One region of the Streptomyces sp. MMCC 100 genome, then DNA from elsewhere that is predicted to be linked to it. Evidence: riboswitches for the same ligand, from Rfam matches in the RefSeq annotation. Region 1 holds a riboswitch; each other region holds the start of a gene.
What was found. Region 1 has a riboswitch for cyclic di-AMP ahead of ABS735_RS27720 (M23 family metallopeptidase). Riboswitches for the same ligand answer to the same signal wherever they lie in the genome.

Region 1 (3,225 bases):
AGGCCGCGCAACACCTTGAGGTGGGCCTCGGTGCGCCGCCGGGCGGCCCGGGAGGCGCCGAGCGGCTCCAGGAGCGTGCGGGTCTCGAGCAGGTCGGCGGCCTCCTGCTCCGTGGGTTCCGCGACGCACGCGCCCGCGTGCCGCCGGGTCACCACGAAGCCCTCGGCCTCCAGCGTGCGCAGGGCCTCGCGGACGGGGACGCGGGAAACGCCGTAGCGGCGGGCGAGGATTTCCTCGGTGAGCCGGCTCCCGCGGCCGTGGATGCCGGCGACGATGTCGTCCCGGATCGCCGTGCACACCGAATGCGCCGGAATACGCATGACCGACCTCCCCTTGACCCCGCGAAACGTCGACGGTTGACGCGTGTTGAGCGACCTCGGGCCAATCAAGCGATATTAAATGCGAAAAGCCCCGGCTCGGGAAGCCGGGGCTTTCGAATACCGCCGTCAGACGTTCACGCCGTGGGAGCGGAGGTAGGCGACGGGGTCCATGTCGGAGCCGTACTCGGGGCTCGTACGGGCCTCGAAGTGCAGGTGCGGTCCGGTGACGTTGCCGGTGGCGCCGGAGAGGCCGATCTGCTGGCCGGGCTCGACCGACTGGCCGACGGAGACGCCGATGGACGACAGGTGCCCGTACTGCGTGTACGTGCCGTCGTGCATCTTGATCACGACCTGGTTGCCGTACGCCCCTCCCCAGCCGGCCTCCACGACGGTGCCGACGCCGACCGCGTGCACGGTCGTGCCGCTGGAGGCGTGGAAGTCGATGCCGGTGTGGCTGCCGGAGGACCACAGGGAGCTGCCGGCCTGGTACGCGGTGGAGACGTAGGAGGCGGTGATCGGCGCGACGAAGGTGTTGAGGCGCTTGCGCTCCGCCTCCCGCGCGGCGCGCTCCTTGGCCTCGCGTGCTTCCTTGGCCGCCTCGGCCGCCCGCTCACGGGCCGCTTCCCGGGCCGCCTCACGGGCGGCGGCGTCCACGGCCGCCTGCTTCTGGGCGACGGCCTGGGCGTCGATCTCGTCGGCTATGGAGTCGCCGATGGTGACGACCGGAGTGAGCCCGCTCTGCTCCACCTGGGGCTCGGCGGCGAGCGCCGGAGCCGCGAGGGTGCCGACGACGCCGGTGGTGGCGAGGGCCGCGACTCCCGCCGCGCGGGCGGTGGTGCGGTGCACCCGGCCGGTACGGCGGTGCTTACCGGTGGCGCGCGTGAACGCCATGTAGAGGCTTGTCCTTTCCTTCCCTCTCGCCTACCGGGTTAGCTGACGGGTTCGGAGGTGGAAGGTCTCCTACGGGCCCCCTCGCGGTATGCGCGGGCGTCCGATTCACCCCAGGGACTGCGATGGGTCCCCGGCTCCCCTGGCTCGCGCCGTACGGGGACTCGGCGATGACTGTCCGGTGCCGCGGGTGCGGCGCACTGCCTGACGAACAGCCCGGAAGACGCTAAACGGGGCTGTCTTCAATCCTCAAACGCAACAGGGTTTTTGTAGCGCACGCCACAGGGCAGACGGGCAGTCACTCCCCCAATCCGGACATACGGCGGCCCTGGTGACACTCCGGTCACCAGGGCCTTCGCGCGCGCGTGCCGCTACTCGGCCGCCACCACGGTGACTTCACCGATGCCGAGGGCCTCGACGGGCTCCTTGATCTGCGCCGCGTCGCCGACGAGGACCGTCACGAGGCGGTCCACCGGGAAGGCGTTCACGACCGCCGCCGTGGCCTCCACGGTGCCCGTGGCCGCGAGTTGGCGGTAGAGCGTCGCCTGGAAGTCGTCGGACAGGTGCTGCTCGACCTGGTCGGCCAGGGTGCTCGCCACGGCCGCCGCCGTCTCGTACTTGAGCGGCGCCACGCCCACCAGATTCTGCACGGCCACGTCACGCTCGGCGTCGGTGAGCCCCTCCGCGGCGAGCTTGCGCAGCACCGTCCACAGGTCCTCGAGGGCGGGACCGGTGTTCGGGGTGTCGACGGAGCCGCTGATGGCGAGCATCGCGGCGCCCGTTCCGTCCGGCGCGGAACGCAGGACCTGCCCGAACGCCCGTACGCCGTAGGTGTAGCCCTTCTCCTCGCGCAGGACGCGGTCCAGGCGCGAGGTGAGGGTGCCGCCGAGGCAGTAGGTGCCGAGCACCTGCGCGGGCCACACGCGGTCGTGCCGGTCGGCGCCGGTGCGGCCGATCAGCAGCTGCGTCTGGACGGCGCCGGGACGGTCGACGATGACGACCCGGCCCCGGTCGTCGGCGGTCACCGGGGGTACGGGGCGCGGCTCGGCGGGCGAGCCGGTCCACGCGCCCAGGGTGTCGCCGAGCAGCGCGTCGAGGTCGACGCCGGTGAGGTCGCCGACGACCACGGCGGTGGCCGTGGCGGGACGGACGTGCCGCTCGTAGAAGGCGCGTACGGCCGCGGAGTCGATGCTCGCGACGGTCTCCTCGGAGCCCTGGCGCGGGCGCGACATGCGCGAGTCGGCCGGGAACAGCTCCTTGGAGAGTTCCTTGGCGGCCCGGCGGGAGGGGTTGGCCAGCTCGTGCGGGATCTCGTCGAGCCGGTTGCGCACCAGCCGTTCGACCTCGCTGTCCGCGAAGGCGGGCGCCCTGAGCGCGTCGGCGACCAGACCGAGGGCCTTGGCCAGGCGCGAGGCGGGCACCTCGAGGCTCAGCCGGACGCCGGGGTGGTCGGCGTGCGCGTCCAGCGTGGCGCCGCAGCGCTCCAGCTCGGCGGCGAAATCCTCGGCGGAGTGCTTGTCGGTGCCCTCGGAGAAGGCGCGCGCCATGATGGTGGCGACGCCGTCGAGACCGGTCGGCTCGGCGTCCAGGGGGGCGTCGAGGAGGACCTCGACGGCGACGACCTGCTGGCCGGGGCGGTGGCAGCGCAGCACGGTGAGGCCGTTGCCGAGGCTGCCGCGCTCCGGGGCGGGGAACGCCCACGGCTTGGGCTCGCCGGCCTGCGGCTGCGCGTGGAATTCCATGGTGGCGAGCTCGGTCACTTGGCCGCCTCCTCGTTCTCGTCGGTGGCGTCGTTCGTGTCGGCGTCGTTCGTGTCGGCGTCGTTCTCGTCGGCGGGGGCGGTGGGCTCGTAGACGAGCACCGCGCGGTTGTCGGGGCGCAGGCGGGCCTTGGCGACCTCCTGGACCTCCTCCGCGGTCACCTCGAGCACCCGCTGCACGGCGGTCAGGGCGAGCTGCGGGTCGCCGAACAGCACGGCGTACCGGCACAGTTCGTCGGCGCGGCCCGCGACCGTGCC
Region 2 (3,225 bases), 1.3 Mb from region 1:
TCGCCACCGACCTGGACGGCACGCTGCTCCGCGGCGACGACACCGTCTCCGAACGGTCGCTGGCCGCGCTGGCGCGGGTCGCCGGGGCGGGTGCGCGGCACCTGGTGGTGACGGGGCGGCCGGCCCCCCGGGTGCGCTCCCTGCTCGACCGCCTCGGCTGCACGGGGCTCGCGGTGTGCGGGCAGGGCGCGCAGGTGTACGACGCCGGTGCGCACCGAATGCTGTGGTCGGTCACCCTGGACCGGGAGCTGGCCGAGACCGCGCTCGGCAAGATCGAGGCCGAGGTGGGCCAGGTGTACGCCGCCGTCGACCAGGACGGCGTCGACGGCCTGACGCTCATCGAGCCGGGCTACCTGATGCCCCACCCCACCCTGCCCGCGGTGCCCGTCGAGCGGCGCGAGGAACTGTGGAGCACGCCGATCAGCAAGGTGCTGCTGCGCCATCCCGAGCTGACCGACGACGAGTTGGCGGCGACGGCGCGTGCGGTGGTCGGTTCCCTGGCGACGGTCACCATGTCGGGCCCCGGCACGGTGGAGCTCCAGCCGTGCGGCATCACCAAGGCGACCGGCCTGGCGCTGGCCGCCGAGCACCTGGGCCTTCAGCGGCGACGGACGATCGCCTTCGGGGACATGCCCAACGACATCCCCATGTTCCAGTGGGCGGCCCACGGCGTCGCCATGGCCGGCGCCCACCCCGAACTCAAGGCGGTGGCCGACGAGGTCACCACGACGAACGAGGACGACGGCGTGGCCGTCGTCCTCGAGCGGATCTTCGGTACCTCTTAGTGCGCTACTGCGGTACCTCTCGGTGCGTCACCGCGGCGGTACGGCTCAGTACGCGCTGAAGACGTTGTCCATCGAGCCGTAGCGGTCGGCCGCGTAGTTGCAGGCGGCGGTGATGTTGGCGACCGGGTCGTACGGGTCCCAGGAGGTGCCCTCCACGTGGTACGCCTGGAAGGTCGGGTCGATCACCTGGAGCAGACCCTTGGACGGGGTGCCGTTGATGGCGTTGATGTCCCAGTTGTTGATGGCGAGCGGGTTGCCGGAGGACTCCCGCATGATGTTGCGGTGGATGCCCTCGTAGGTCCCGGGGATGCCGTGCTGCGCCATGATGTCGAGCGACTCGCGGATCCAGCCGTCGAGGTTGTCCGGGTACGTCGTCGCCGCCGTGGTGGCGGTCGTGGCGGTAGTGGCGGCGGCCGGGGTGGCCGCGGAGGCGGTGGTGGCGCCGATGAGCGGCAGCGCGAGCACCGCGGCACCGGTGCCGGCCACGGCGAGCTTGCGGGCGAGGCGGCCGGTGAAGGCGTGACGGTTCTGACCGTTGGCAGACATGCTGTGTCCCTCTCCTTACGCCTGCGAGGTGAGCTGTCGGGTTCGGGCGGGGAGGTGCCCGGCCGCGCCCTGACGGGTACGGCTTCACCCCGAGCCGCTCCGGTGGTGACCGGTGCGGCGACTTACCTGGGTCCCCCGCTCCTGCCGGCGAGTTTGTTGGCGGATGACTGTGCGTCCGGGCGGTGGCAGGATTCGGCGTCCGCCCGACAGGCCGGGAACGTATGCGAGAGCACATGTCCGGAACAAGTGCAGGAATCACCCAACGTGCCTGTTGACCTTGTTCTGAGGCGTTTGAGGCTCTTGATCCTTTGCGGTTGCCAAGCCCCAACTGGCTTGCGGGGCAAAGGGAGGGCACAGGTTGCGGCGAGGTTGCCTGCGGGCGGTTCGGCGTGAGCCAACTCACTGGCGCCAATAAGCGCGGCAAAACGGGCATTAGCCTCAATCGGTTGTCAACCGGCCACGGTTGAGGACGGCTTCGGGTGTCGGGCGAGGAGGAGGGGGAAGCGGGGTGGTGGGCAGGGCGGAAAGGGGGGGCGTGTCGTGCCTGCCGGACGGACGCATGCCGACGGGTGCGGGTGCGGGTGCGGGTGCGGGTGCCGGCGTGGGTACGAGCGTGGACGCGGACGTGGGCACGAGCGTGGACGCGTGCGTGGGTACGAGCGTGGACGCGGACGCGAGCGCGGCCCGGGTGTGCGTGTCGATTGGGTGACGTTCTCGCGGTGCGGGCCGTTGGGAGGAGTGATGGGATCTTGAATGGCGGCTTCCGGCCCGCTCGCCCTCCTGGGGTCCGGCTCGTCCCCTCTGGCGATATCAGTCAAAATCTGCTCATATCACCTGATCAAAAACATACCGTTCATGATCTGATACCGACCGGCCTGTAACGGTGGGCGCTCGCGGTGATCGAAACGTGACCGGATACGCTGACTTGAGTGGTGGCAGCGACCTATCGACAAACCAGGTAATCGCCAGTAGACACCAGCAGACAGGAGACCCCTCGTGACCGTCGTCGGGCCGTTCGGGCTGAGCGTGCGGGACCAGGCTCTGGAAGCCGATGTCCAGGCCGGATTGGTTGCTGTCGAGGAAGGGTTGCTTGAGGCAACCAAAAGCGAGGTGCCGTTCATCACGGAGGCCGCCCAGCACCTGGTGCGGGCCGGCGGGAAACGGTTCCGGCCGCTGCTGGTGATGCTCTCGGCCCAGTTCGGCGACCGCTACGCCCCGGGCATCGTGCCCTCGGCCGTGGTTGTGGAGCTGACCCACCTCGCCACGCTGTACCACGACGACGTGATGGACGAGGCCGCCGTGCGGCGCGGGGTGCCCAGCGCGAACACCCGCTGGGGCAACTCGGTCGCGGTCCTCACCGGCGACTTCCTGTTCGCCCGCGCCTCGCAGATCCTCGCCGACCTCGGACCCGAGGCGGTCCGCGTCCAGGCCCTCGCGTTCGAGCGGCTGGTCACCGGTCAGATCCTGGAGACGGCAGGACCGCAGGACGGCCGCGACCCGGTCGACCACTACCTGGACGTGCTGGGCGGCAAGACGGGCTCGCTGGTGGCGGTCTCCTGCCGGTTCGGCGCGATGATGTCCGGCGCCGACGAGACGGTGGTGGACGTGCTGACCCAGTACGGCGAGCGGCTCGGCGTCGCCTTCCAGCTCGCGGACGACGTCCTGGACATCGCCTCCGACTCCGACGAGTCCGGCAAGACGCCAGGCACGGACCTGCGCGAGGGCATCCCCACCCTGCCGGTACTGCGGCTGCGCGAGCGGGCGGCCCGGCTGGGGCTCGCCGAGGACATCGCCCTGTGCGAGCTGCTCGGCTCCGACCTGAGCGACGACGCGCGGCACGCCGAGGCGCTGCGCCTGCTGCGCGCCCACCCCGCGCTGGAGCAGGCGCGCCGGG
Region 3 (3,225 bases), 1.1 Mb from region 1:
GGGGTGCCGACCAGCTCGCGCACCAGGGCGTACTGCGCGTGGTTGGTGTCCTGGTACTCGTCGACCAGAACGTGCCGGAAGCGGCGGCGGTAGTGCTCGGCGACGTCGGGGAAGGCGCGGAGCAGGTTGACCGTCGTCATGATCAGGTCGTCGAAGTCGAGGGCATTGGCCTCGCGCAGCCGCGACTGGTACATGGCGTAGGCCTGGGCGAGGGTCTTCTCGAAGCCGTCCGCCGCCTGGGCGGCGAAGTCCTCCTCGTCGATCAGCTCGTTCTTCAGGTTGCTGATCTTCGCGCTGAACGACTTGGGCGGGAAGCGCTTGGGGTCCAGGTCCAGGTCGCGGCAGACCAGCGCCATGAGCCGCTTGGAGTCGGCGGCGTCGTAGATCGAGAACGACGAGGTGAAGCCGAGCTTCTTGGACTCGCGGCGCAGGATCCGGACGCACGCGCTGTGGAAGGTCATCACCCACATCGCGTTCGCGCGCGGGCCGACGAGCTGCTCGACGCGCTCCTTCATCTCGCCGGCGGCCTTGTTGGTGAAGGTGATCGCGAGGATCTGGCCGGGGTGGACGTTCCGCTCGGCCAGCAGGTGGGCGATGCGGTGGGTGAGCACACGGGTCTTGCCGGAGCCGGCACCGGCCACGATGAGCAGCGGGGAGCCGGAGTGGACGACGGCGGCCCTCTGGTTCTCGTTCAGCCCCTCCAGGAGTGCCGCGGCGTCCAGGACGGGGCGCGGGGCGCCGTCCCGGTAGTGGGTGTCCCGGTCCGGCGGCACGTCGAACTTCCCGCCGAACAGATCGTGCGGAACGGGCTCCGGTCCGTGATCGTCCTCGGGCGGCGGCGGGGGTTCCTCCTCGTGACCCCGGGGGGTCTGGAGGCTCGCCAGGAAGCTGTCGTCAAAGAGGCTGCTCATCGCTCTCCGAGTCTAGGGCGCCCCACCGACAACCCGGTGCCACCCCGGAAAATGACCACCCGTTCCCGGCGCGGGCACACCCCGCGACCAGCAGGAGCACGAAGAGTGACGTCCACGACCGGCCCAGGGGCACCCGCGCGGAAGGTCACGAAAATGTATCGGGCATATCACCCACCAACCTTCACAGCGGCCACACGAGTTGGCTACGGTGCGGGGCAGGCCGCTCGCCCCCCTCCGGCGAACCTCGCCGGGCCGCGCGGCCTCCGCCGAGTCCGGCCCTGCCCGCGCGGCACCCGGAGCCGGGGACCCAACCGAGACCTTTGGGGTGAATCGGCCGAACCGCCCTCCACGAGGGCCGGCTCCGCCGTAGGGCAACCCTTCCGCGCCACACCGCCCGAACCCGACAGCTAACCCGGTAGGCGGAGCACTGGAAGGAGTCGCCTCCTTGGCGTCGCACCGCAAGTCGCGCCCCACCGGTACCCGCGTCGCGGGCATACGGACCCCGGTCCTCGCCACCGCGGCCCTCACCTCCGTCGCCCTGCTGTCCCAGACGGCCGATGCGACGCCGTCGGACGACCGGCCGACCCTCGAAGAGGTCGAGAAGAAGGTCGACGACCTCTACCGCCAGGCCGGGTCGGCGACCGAGAAGTACAACGCGGCCAAGGAGAAGACCACCAAGCAGCGCAAGAAGGTCGACACCCTCCTCGACGACGTCGCCCAGCGCACCCAGAAGCTCAACGACGCGCGCGAGGAGCTGGGTTCCTTCGCCTCCGCCCAGTACCGCACGGGCGCCTCGGTCCCGGAGACCGCGACCCTGCTGCTCGCGGACTCGCCGCAGGACTACTTCGACCAGAACCAGCTGATGAACCGGCTCACCGGCCGGCAGAAGAGCGCCGTCGACGACTACGTCACCCAGCAGTCCGAGACGATGAAGAAGCGCCGGGAGGCCACCGAGAGCCTCGAAACGCTCACCGAGTCGCAGAACGACCTGAAGACGGCCAAGTCGACCGTCCAGAAGAAGCTCGCCACCGCGCGGGAGCTGCTTTCGGAGCTGACCGCCGAGGAGAAGGCCCGGCTGGCGGCGATCGAGAAGAAGAAGCAGGAGGAGGCCGCCCGCAAGGCCGCCGAGCTGGCGAAGAAGCAGCAGGCGGAGCAGGAGGCGGAGCGCAAGCGGCAGGAGGAGGCCGCCCAGCAGCAGGAGAGCGACACCGGTTCGGGTTCCTCCGGCGGCACCGGTTCGTCAGGTTCCTCCACGCCGGGCACCTCGAACGGCACCAAGGCCGAGAGCGCGCTCGCCTTCGCCCGCGCCCAGATCGGCAAGCCGTACGTCTGGGGCGCCACGGGCCCCGGCTCCTACGACTGCTCGGGCCTCACCCAGGCCGCCTGGAAGGCCGCGGGCGTGACGCTGCCGCGCACCACCTACGACCAGGTCAACGCCGGCACGACCGTCTCCGTGTCCCAGGCACAACCCGGTGACCTGGTCTTCTTCTACGACGACATCAGCCATGTCGGCCTGTACATCGGCGACGGCATGATGATCCACGCCCCGAAGCCGGGCGCGTACGTCCGCGAGGAGTCGATCTTCTACGACGGCGAGTCGTCCATCTACAGCGTGGTGCGCCCGGCCTGATCGGTGCGGTCTTTAGCATCGGGCGCATGTCATCGGCCACCCATCCCTCCGCGCTGCGTGCCTGGTGGGCGCAGCGTCCACCGGCGGCCGGGGCCGCGGTGATGGCGACCGGCATCGTGTCGGTCGCCCTGCATCTGACGGGCCGCGAGGTTCTGTCCCGGATCGCCCTGGCCCTGGCCTGCGCCGCCTGGCTGCTGCTGGCGGCGAACTTCGTCCACCTGCTGCTGGCCGACCGGGCGCAGTGGGTGAAGCGGGCCGGGACTCCGGGCGCGCTCACCGCCGTCGCCGCGACGACCGTGCTCGGCACCCGCTTCTCGCTGCTCGGCTGGTCGCTCCTGGCGGCGGTACTGCTGGTGCTGGCGGCGCTGCTGTGGCCGTGGCTGCTGCTCCTGGTGGTGCGGCACTGGGGGCGGAGGATGCCCGGGGCGGTGTTCCTGGGCTGCGTGGCCACGGAGGGGCTCGCCGTGCTCGCCGCGACGCTGGCCGCGGCCACCTCGACGCCGTGGCTGGCGCACGCGGCGCTGGTGCCGTTCTGGCTGGGGATCGTGCTCTATCTGATCGCGCTGTTCCGCTTCGATCTGCGGCAGGTGGCCCGGGGCGCCGGGGACCAGTGGGTGGCGGGCGGCGCGCTCGCCATCTCTGCCCTCGCCGGTGCCAAGCTGCTCGCGGCGGCCGGGACCGGCA
Region 4 (3,225 bases), 1.2 Mb from region 1:
ACCGCGGGCGGCTGGACGTACTGGCAGGCGGGCGCGCCGGGCCGCGGCATGCAGGCCCTGCGCGTCCAGGTACCGTACGGCTCCCAGGGCGACGTCGTGCGGGTGCACCCCGGAGAGGAGTGGCTGCACGTCCTCAGGGGCCGGCTGCGGCTGCGCCTCGGGGACACCGAGCACCGGCTCACCGCGGGGGACAGTGCCCACTTCGACTCCATGACCCCGCACCGGATCGCGGCACAGGACCCCGACGGGACTGAGCTGCTCTTCGTCCACACCCTGCTGCAGAGCCCGACGGCCGCGCTGTGCCTCGGGCCGACCCCTGGAGAGACGCCATGAGTGCCATCGAGGACAAGTTCCCGCGCGCCCTGTGGGTGCGACTGGTCATCTACATCGCCCTGGGTCACGTCTTCGGCGGCTTCCTCTACCTGCTGTTCGAGGTGGGCGCCAAGTAGTGCCGTCCGCGAGCGGGCGGCTCAGTCCACCATCCGCTCGCGCAGCCGCTCCCGGGTCTCGGGAGCGAGCCGCAGCCCCTTCTCCAGGTAGGCGTCGACGCCGCCCCACGTCTCCTCGATCGTCCCGAAGGCCGCCGCCAGGTACTCGGCGCGCGCGTCGAACAGGGGGCTGAGCAGCTCCATGACCTCGGGGGAGTAGGCCGAGGCCGCGGAGCCGCTGCGGCGCACCTTGTAGCGCCGGTGCGCGGCGTTCGACTTCAGGTAGTCCTCGACGACGGCCTCGCGCTCGACGCCCAGAGCGAGCAGGGTGACGGCGATCGACAGACCCGCGCGGTCCTTGCCGGCCGCACAGTGCATCAGCGCGGGGACGCTGTCCTCGGCGAGCGCGTGCAGGATCCGGGAGTGCTCCGCCGTGCGCTCGGTGACGATCATGCGGTAGGAGTCGATCATCCGGTTGGCGGCCTTGCCGTCGGCGAGGATCTCGCGCAGCTGGTCGAGGTCTCCGTCACGGACCATCTTCCAGAACTCGGCGCCGTCGGCCGGATCGCTCAGCGGCAGGTTCACGTTGCGCACGCCCGGCAGCTCGACGTCCGGGCCGTCGAGCTTCTGGTCGGCCGCGTTGCGGAAGTCGAAGATCGTGTGCAGGCCCAGTGAGGCCAGGAACGCGGCGTCCTCCCCGGTGGCGTGCGCCAGGTGGCCGCTGCGGAACAGCACCCCCTGTCGCACCCGCCGACCGTCCACGGTCGGCAGTCCGCCCACGTCCCGGAAGTTGCGCACACCGGTCAGCTCGGGTTCGGTCGACGGGACCTGCTGCGTCACGGGGGCTCCTCCCACTCCGCCCCGCCGCCGCTGCTCGCCGGCGGGCACCACTCGACGATACGGCATGACCGGTGGGTGAAAGCCGTTCCGAGAGGGGCATTGTGGACCGGTAAAGGTCTTCTGTCCGAATTGGCGCCTTAGTGGTAACTAGCCCTGAAATGGCGGAGGGTGGGCAAGGGGTGCGTGAGCAGCGTCATATCCGTGACCGAGCGTTGCCCGTCATGTTCACGTAATTCAGCTGGTTCTCAAGGGCATTCACGGAAAACGGTGCGACGGAAATCGACGCAGGGTTACCGGTTTTCCCATAAAGGATCAATCGAAACGCCTGCCGCGGGAACCCCTCGCTTGTCCGTGTGCGTCTTGGTCCCTTACGTTCACCACCGATCCGGACGGACGCCTAATCCTGCCGCCGACCGGAGCCCGCACTCATCCACCACCCGTACACGGCAGGAGCGGGGGACCCACAGGTAGAACTGCCTGTTCCGGTTCCCGGAACGGCTTGGGGTAAAGCCGCGTCTCGGCGCGGCCGGGCATCTCCAGCCCGCACCCGACAGCTCACCTCGCAGGCGCCGGAGAGGAATTCGCCATGCCCGCGAAGGGTAAGCACCGCCGTACCAGGGCCATGCGCCTGACCCGCACCATCGCCGTCGCCGGAACCGGTGGCGCCGCGCTCGCACTCCCGCTGATGGGCGCCGCCTCCGCCAACGCCGCCCCCGCGCACTCCGTTTCCGAGCAGGCCGTGCAGTCCATTCCGACGTCGGCCAAGAAGGCCGCCGCGAGCAGCGCCGAGAAGAACTCGGACTCCCGGACGTACACCGTGAAGAGCGGTGACTACCTTTCGAAGATCGCCGACGAGCAGAACGTCGACGGCGGCTGGAAGAAGCTCTACGCGGACAACCGCGAGGCCGTCGGTTCCGACCCGTCGCTGATCCACCCCGGCCTCGAGCTCTCGATCGGCACTCAGGCCGCCAAGTCGTCGGCGCCGTCCGCCGCGCAGTCGCAGAAGCCCGCCGAGAAGCCCGCCGCCGAGAAGCCGGCCCAGAAGTCGGCGGACGCCGCGAAGACCTCCTCCTCGGACGCTTCCGGCTCTTCGGAGTCCTCGAACACCGACACCCAGTCCGCGGGCACCACCAGCGGTTACACCTCCCCCGTCGCGGGCGGCACCGTCGGTACCCCGTACCACCAGTCCGGCAGCATGTGGTCCAGCGGCTACCACACCGGCACCGACTTCGTCGTCCCGACCGGCACCTCGCTGAAGGCCGTCGGCGCGGGCACCGTCGTCTCGGCCGGCTGGGGCGGCGCGTACGGCAACCAGGTCGTCATCAAGCTCGCCGACGGCCACTACGCCCAGTACGCCCACCTCTCCTCGCTCTCCGTCTCCGCCGGTCAGTCGGTGACGGCGGGTCAGCAGGTCGGCCTTTCGGGCGCCACCGGCAACGTGACCGGCCCGCACCTGCACTTCGAGATCCGCACCACGCCGGACTACGGCTCGGACATCGACCCGCTCGCGTTCCTGCGCTCGCACGGCGTCTCCGTCTGACGACCGGTTCCGCGCAGCCTCCGCGCCCCGAAGGCCGGACCCCGATCCCCGGGTCCGGCCTTCGGCGTACCCGCCCCTCGGTGCGGCCGGACCTCGGCGTATTCCGGAATTGACGAACACTTTAGGCGTGGCCTTTCTCACCGCCCGTCAATCCCTTCCTACGGTCGCGTAGGTCACATTCCAAGGTGAATCATGGGCCGACGTGGCAGACGATTCGAAGAGTGACAGCAGAGCAGTGATCGGGTCGTACGTGGCGGTGGGGGACAGCTTCACCGAGGGCGTCGGCGACCCCGGCCCCGACGGGGCGTTCGTCGGCTGGGCCGACCGGCTCGCCGTACTGCTCGCGGACCGGCGCCCCGAGGGCGACTTCACGTACACGAACCTCGCCGTGCGCGGCAGGCTCCTCGACCAGATCGT

Region 2: another riboswitch for cyclic di-AMP. It lies ahead of ABS735_RS33745 (transglycosylase SLT domain-containing protein); the one in region 1 lies ahead of ABS735_RS27720 (M23 family metallopeptidase).
Region 3: another riboswitch for cyclic di-AMP. It lies ahead of ABS735_RS32675 (C40 family peptidase); the one in region 1 lies ahead of ABS735_RS27720 (M23 family metallopeptidase).
Region 4: another riboswitch for cyclic di-AMP. It lies ahead of ABS735_RS22270 (M23 family metallopeptidase); the one in region 1 lies ahead of ABS735_RS27720 (M23 family metallopeptidase).

Annotation. Positions count from the first base shown of each region.
Region 1 covers NZ_JBGORK020000001.1:5,992,596-5,995,820, forward strand. Annotated here, with positions in the region: gene ABS735_RS27715 (GntR family transcriptional regulator) at 1-320, opposite strand, end outside; gene ABS735_RS27720 (M23 family metallopeptidase) at 447-1,211, opposite strand; cyclic di-AMP (ydaO/yuaA leader) riboswitch at 1,224-1,388, opposite strand; gene ABS735_RS27725 (M16 family metallopeptidase) at 1,580-2,968, opposite strand; gene ABS735_RS27730 (M16 family metallopeptidase) at 2,965-3,225, opposite strand, start outside.
Region 2 covers NZ_JBGORK020000001.1:7,287,914-7,291,138, reverse strand. Annotated here, with positions in the region: gene ABS735_RS33750 (HAD family hydrolase) at 1-785, shown strand, start outside; gene ABS735_RS33745 (transglycosylase SLT domain-containing protein) at 831-1,331, opposite strand; cyclic di-AMP (ydaO/yuaA leader) riboswitch at 1,336-1,503, opposite strand; gene ABS735_RS33740 (polyprenyl synthetase family protein) at 2,328-3,225, shown strand, end outside.
Region 3 covers NZ_JBGORK020000001.1:7,090,489-7,093,713, forward strand. Annotated here, with positions in the region: gene pcrA (DNA helicase PcrA) at 1-911, opposite strand, end outside; cyclic di-AMP (ydaO/yuaA leader) riboswitch at 1,166-1,350, shown strand; gene ABS735_RS32675 (C40 family peptidase) at 1,357-2,541, shown strand; gene ABS735_RS32680 (tellurite resistance/C4-dicarboxylate transporter family protein) at 2,568-3,225, shown strand, end outside.
Region 4 covers NZ_JBGORK020000001.1:4,772,215-4,775,439, reverse strand. Annotated here, with positions in the region: gene ABS735_RS22285 (helix-turn-helix domain-containing protein) at 1-333, shown strand, start outside; gene ABS735_RS22280 (DUF6126 family protein) at 330-449, shown strand; gene ABS735_RS22275 (tyrosine-protein phosphatase) at 471-1,268, opposite strand; cyclic di-AMP (ydaO/yuaA leader) riboswitch at 1,693-1,852, shown strand; gene ABS735_RS22270 (M23 family metallopeptidase) at 1,855-2,808, shown strand; gene ABS735_RS22265 (SGNH/GDSL hydrolase family protein) at 3,044-3,225, shown strand, end outside.